One region of the Pseudogracilibacillus sp. SO30301A genome, then DNA from elsewhere that is predicted to be linked to it. Evidence: riboswitches for the same ligand, from Rfam matches in the RefSeq annotation. Region 1 holds a riboswitch; the other holds the start of a gene.
The links. Region 1 has a riboswitch for cobalamin ahead of SPD89_RS02375 (ribonucleoside-diphosphate reductase subunit alpha). Riboswitches for the same ligand answer to the same signal wherever they lie in the genome.
Positions count from the first base shown of each region.

Region 2: it holds a riboswitch for cobalamin, as region 1 does, so the genes downstream of both, SPD89_RS00410 (DUF4430 domain-containing protein) here and SPD89_RS02375 (ribonucleoside-diphosphate reductase subunit alpha) in region 1, are expected to answer to the same signal.

Region 1 is NZ_JAXHDD010000002.1:120,663-123,879, forward strand. It holds gene gdhA (NADP-specific glutamate dehydrogenase) at 1-278, opposite strand, end outside; gene SPD89_RS02370 (LysR family transcriptional regulator) at 521-1,426, shown strand; cobalamin riboswitch at 1,490-1,682, shown strand; partial or broken gene SPD89_RS02375 (ribonucleoside-diphosphate reductase subunit alpha) at 1,825-3,217, shown strand, end outside.
Region 2 is NZ_JAXHDD010000001.1:76,070-79,286, forward strand. It holds gene SPD89_RS00400 (helix-turn-helix domain-containing protein) at 1-188, opposite strand, end outside; gene SPD89_RS00405 (ECF transporter S component) at 336-851, opposite strand; gene SPD89_RS00410 (DUF4430 domain-containing protein) at 856-1,275, opposite strand; cobalamin riboswitch at 1,524-1,711, opposite strand; gene SPD89_RS00415 (ATP-binding protein) at 1,721-3,217, opposite strand, start outside.

The DNA.
Region 1 (3,217 bases):
GGATGAAAACGAATTCCACCTTTGTAAGGTCCAATTGCACTGTTAAATTGCACGCGATAGCCTCGATTAACTTGAACATTACCATCATCATCAATCCAAGGAACACGGAATATAATTACTCTTTCAGGTTCGATAAGACGCTCTAAAATGTTATAATCTTTGTATGTGCGATTTTTCACAAAGACGGGTACAAGAGAATCAAAAAGTATTTTTGTTGCTTGTAAAAATTCCTTTTCATGAGGGTCACGAGCTTTTACTTTTTCGTAAACATGATTCATATAGTCAATAACAGCTTGTTCCTCTTTCGTTGAATTTTCTTTTGTGCTTAACAATATGTTCGCCTCCTTTTCTAGCTGATATAATTCCTTTTACAATCTATTATTAAACAAAAGGAGTTAGCTTATAAGTTTTTACATAAGTATCCATATTTATATTGTAACAGAAGATAATCAATCTAAACAATATTAATTATAGATATAACTAATGCTTTTATGCGATAATAGTATTGGAGGTGATTGTTTTGGAGTTAAGACAGATCAAATATTTTATGGAAGTTGCGAAAAGAGAACATGTTACAGAGGCTGCAAATAAACTTCATGTAGCTCAATCAGCAGTTAGTAGACAAATATTTAATTTAGAAGAAGAGCTTGGGGTCGATCTGTTTATACGTGAAGGAAGAACAGTTCGCCTTACCAGAATTGGAAAAATTTTTCTAGAACATATGGAACGAGCCGTTAATGTGATTGATGACGCGAAGCAGGTTGTTGAAGAATATATTGATCCTCATAAAGGAACGATACACATCGGATTTTCTGCAAGTTTAGCATCTTATATCCTTCCAACCGCTATTTATCATTTTAGAAAAGAATACCCTGATGTAAAGTTTGAGCTTTATCAAGATTCTTACAATGAATTAATCGAGGGCGTTGTCAAAGGTGATATAAATATTGCAATCGTCGGTCCACTGCCTAATGACAAAGAAAAGATTCATAGCAGTGTACTGTTTACCGAAGATATAGTTGCTTTAATTCCTTCAAATCATCCACTCGCTAACAGATCTTCACTCAAGTTAATCGAATTAAGAGATGAATCGTTTGTATTATTTCCTGAAGGGTTTGTTTTAAGAGAAGTTATTATGGAAGGTTGTATTCAAAGAGGTTTTCGTCCAAAAGTTTCTTTTGAAGGAAAAGATATTGATTCTATAAAAGGTTTGGTATCAGCGGGTCTTGGGGTAACATTAATACCAGAAGTAACTATTGTCGATTGTTTGCCTCGAGCAACGGTAAAAATCCCTGTTATTGAACCAAGTTTAAAACGTTCAGTTGGAGCAATCATACCTAAAGAAAGAGAATTATTACCAACGGAAAAGTTATTTTATGAGTTTATTAAAGAGTTTTTTACGAGACTAGAATTGTATCAAAATTAGTTGCTATAGAAATTGATTTATGCTAGTATATTCAATATATAGTTATAAAATTAAAATTTAATACAATATATAGTTAAAAAGGTGACACATTCGTGTTTAAAAGGGAATCCAGTGTGAAACTGGAACTGCCCCCGCAACTGTAAATGTGTCGAATAAGAAGTGCCACTATACCATTTTATATGTTTGTAAAAGGTATGGGAAGGATCTTATTCGAATACGCATGAGTCAGGAGACCTGCCTTTCTTAACTTAAGTTTCATTTCTCCGGGGTGAGGGATAGGGAAGCGGCACGAAAGTTATTATGGATTATTTTTTTCGTTTAAATCCTTTTGTCTCTTTATGCCGTTCATCCTTTATCTCGGGTGAACGGTTTTTTATTTGAAAAAGGAGGAAAATAGGATGGCTGTGATGAGCAAAGAAGTAAATCTTTCTAAATTGATTGAAGATGCGCAGGAAGGTTTACAATTACGAATTGAGGAATATAAAGAAAAGACATCCAGACAAATTAATGAGAGTTCTAGTTTTGAGGAAATAACGGATCTATTAATAAAAAATGCGTTAGAAAATATCGATGAGGCAAATCCCGAATGGACTTTCTTTGCTAGCCGAATATACTTACAACAACTTTATCAAAAAGCGGCCAATAACCGTAAAAACACCGTTGAAGAAAAATACGGTGATTTCTATCAGCTTATTAAATTATTAACGGATAAAGGAATCTATACAACTGCACTACTAGAAAAATATACAAAAGAAGAGATCGATTATTTTAATAAACATATTGATCCGGCAAAAGATAATTTATTTCACTATCTAGCAATTTATACTTTCGCTACACGCTATTTAGCAACAGATCATGATAAAAATATATACGAGCTTCCTCAGGAACGCTGGATGATTATTGCGATGCACCTGATGCAAGATGAAGAAAAATCAGCGCGAAAGCAACTAGTTCTAGAGGCATATTGGGCATTAAGTAATTTATATATGACCGTTGCCACTCCAACAATGAATAATGCTGGTAAAACACACGGTCAATTATCAAGTTGTTTTATAGATACGGTCGATGATAGTTTACAGTCAATTTATGATGTGAACACAGATGTTGCTCAGTTATCGAAAAACGGTGGCGGAATTGGTGTATATATGGGGAAAGTTCGAGCTCGTGGCAGTAGCATTAAAGGGTTTAAAGGAATGTCAAGTGGGGTTGTTCCATGGATTAGACAACTTAACAATACTGCCGTTAGTGTAGACCAGTTAGGAACCCGAAAAGGAGCGATTGCGATTTACCTTGATGTCTGGCATGCAGATATCGAATCTTTCCTAGATTTGAAATTAAATAACGGTGATGAACGGATGCGGGCTCATGATATTTTTCCTGGTGTTTGTTTACCGGATTATTTTATGGAACAAGTTGAAAAAAGAGGCGATTGGTATTTGTTAGACCCACATGAAGTAAAACAAGTGATGGGTTATGCGTTAGAAGATTTCTATGATGAAGAAAAAGGTGCCGGCTCCTGGCGTGAAAAATATGAAGAGTGTATACGAAATGAGCAATTAACGAAAAGAAAAGTCCCTGCAATTGAAATAATGAAGCGAATTATGGTTTCCCAGCTTGAAACAGGAACACCATTTATGTTTTACCGTGATGAAGTGAATCGTCGAAATAACAATAATCATGCAGGAATTATTTATTGTTCTAATTTATGTACAGAAATCACACAAAATCAGTCACCGACACAGTTTTTAGAAGAATATATAGAAAATGAAGATGTGATCGTGAAAAAATATA
Region 2 (3,217 bases), on a different contig from region 1:
TTTACAAACATAAAAAAACGACGTTTAGTAAGATTCTTATAAACACCAAAATATTCGGTTAGCCTAAATAACTGAGCATCTTGAATCGTTTGAATAGATTGTTTTCCTTGCAGTAAATAATATACTGCTGAAATTGAACGCTCTTTTTGCATTTTATTTTGACAAGTTAATAATACATGTTGAAACAATAACTAAGCACCCCTTTTCTAATTCAATTCTACTATAAGAATGGCTAATCTGAAATAAATAACTGTTCTTTATAATAAAAAAATCCCAAATAAGGACTTTGTAAGCATAATCCATTATTCGGGTTAATCATTTATATATAGTATTCATTAAATTTGTTGTTGAATACAAAAGCGATCATTTGCATATTTTCTTAAAAGATGAGTTATTATCGGATATAATAAGATAATAAAAACTGCATTTCCAATTGCATGGTATGTATCAAACGGTAATCCTAAAATATAATATGGCCAAAACTTCCCTGTAACCTGGTAGGTCGTTAGTGAAATAATAAATCCATAGAAGTAGCCACTAATTATCCCAATTAATACGATAACGACAGTATGTATTTTTTTAAATACCTTTCCAAGTAATCCGCAAATAATACCAATTAATCCCCAAGTGACAATTTGCCATACTGTCCAGATTCCCATTCCTAACAGCATATTCGAAAGGAACGTTACAATTAACGACAACAATAGAGCCGAAACGGGACCAAGTAATATTCCACAGATAATAATTAGTGCTGTGACTGGTTGAACATTTGGTATAAAAACTACAACAGCACGACCCACTATGCCGAGTGCAGCAAAAATAGCTAATAAGGTTAATTTATACGTGTTCAAACTATTATTCCCATGCTTGTAAATCGAAAACTATTTTGTATCCAGCTTTTAATTCATATTCTGCTGCACCAACCATTGCCATTTCATCATTCACAAAATACATCCATGCTTTCTCTTCTCCTTCTTCTGGAGCAACCCCATCAATGGAAGTAATAAATCCATTATCTTCTTCAATATCATAATTTTCTTTCATAACATCCATTAAGATATCATTTTCTTCAATTGCTATTTCTTTTTCTGACAGTACTTCTTCCCCTTCATCTTTGGAAATGGTTACTGTAATAACTTCTTCTTGTACTTCTGTTGTTTCTGGAGTCGCTTCTGTTGATTCCTCTTGAGTAGGTGTTGCTGGATCATTAGAACATCCAACAGCCAATATAAGCGCTGAGAAAATAGTAAATAAAGATAACATCCATTTTTTCATCATTTCATTCTCCTTATCATAAAAGTGTTGTAAATTTTGGTATCTACTTTGTAGTAGAAGGATACTGTGCAGTAGTGAAAATTTAAATACTACGAAATGTAGACAAGTTACAACTATTGGACAATTTATGGAAGTTGTGACAAGACCTATCGTTGAAAATAACCTCTGAAAAATAAAAAATGCAAACACCAAGAGGGTTTGCATGTAAATAATGAATATAGATTGATGCCTTACCCCCGAAGCTTCAATGAAATTTGAAGAATTTGGCAGGTCTACTGACTTGTAATTCATCCTACTTTAGGCACCTTCCCGTACATGTACAGTGGTTTTACGCCTAGTTCGTCATTACTTACAGTTGCGAGGACAGTTCTAGATTTTCACTAGATTCCCATTTAAGTATACGATATGTATACACACCAAAGTCTCCTATCAAATTTTATCATTATTACTGTGGAATTTTAAAACTAAATGTTGTTCCTTCATTCACCTTACTTTTAACTGAAATGATTCCTTTATGCGCAGATACAATATGTTTGGCAATCGCAAGTCCTAGTCCAGTACCTTTTTTCTTGTCATTACGTGTTCGTGATTTATCTGCTTTATAAAATCTTTCAAATATAAATGAAAGATCTTCTTCAGGAATTCCAGAACCATTATCTTCAACTTCAACATAAAAATGTTGGTCTTGAGAACGTACGAGGATATGTACATACCCTCCCGGCTTCGTATGACCAAGTGCATTGTCGATTAAGTTGGTACAAACTTGCTCAATTCGATCTTGGTCAATTGTAATCATATTCTTTTCGATCTCTTTTGTCAAACGTAATTCAATATTATATTCTTCCGCCATACCAATAAACTTTTTGTAAATTCGACTGGTAAACTGTTCAGCATCGATAGTTTCTAAATTTAATTCTATATGTCCCGCTTCCATCCGACCAATATCTAACAACTCATTTACGAGCCGCCCCATCCGAAGAGATTCTTCATGAATTATTTTAGCTAACTCATTTTTTTCTTCCTTTGACTCAGCGATATCATCAACAATTGCCTCACTATATCCTTGCAATAGTGCAATTGGTGTGCGAAGCTCGTGAGAAACATTAGAAATAAAGTCTTTTCTTAATTTATCAATTTGACGTTCTTCCGTCATATCCCTTATTACTGCAACTGCACCACGAATATACGATTTATCATAGAGAGGAGTCATGATCATCACCCAATCTCTCCCTTGGAGATTCAACTCCTGTAAAACTTCTTTTTCTTCTTTAATTACCTTTTGTAATATTGATTTAACCTCGTGTGGAAGCTGATTTTCAGATTCATCCGTCGTTAAAATATTATTTTCAAAATTCCAATCCTCGATAAATTTTTTGGCGGGTGGATTAATAACAATAATTCTTCCTTCCCTTGTTAATGTGATCACTCCATCAGCCATAGAATTTACAATACTTGAAAGTTGCTCTTTCTCATGCCTTAAAGCGTCAATATGAAAGTTCAACTGTTTTCCCATTCGGTTGAATGCAATCGCCAGTTCACCTATCTCATCATGGGTTACAACTGGGACTTTCGTATTAAACTGACCTTTAGCCAAATCAATAGCTGCTTCTCTCATACGAATGAGCGGAGCGGTAATTCTTGTTGAAAGGAAAAATGCAAAAATTGTCGTCAATACAATCGCAATTGCAGCGGCGACAAAAATAATTTTAGTCGTTTCCGCTTTTGTTTGATTAATAACGTCCAATGATTGAAAAACGAATATAGCTCCGCCTTTTTTATCGATCGGTATACCGATTACCATTATTTCAGCTTCGTCTTCTAAAACAGTCATTTTCTCGTTATATGTTCTATGTTCCTCTACTACTTGCTTTAAATCAGGATTATTTTCAGGGGAAATCGCATCCAAATTTAACAAATGATTATTCGTCGTATTTGAAGCCCA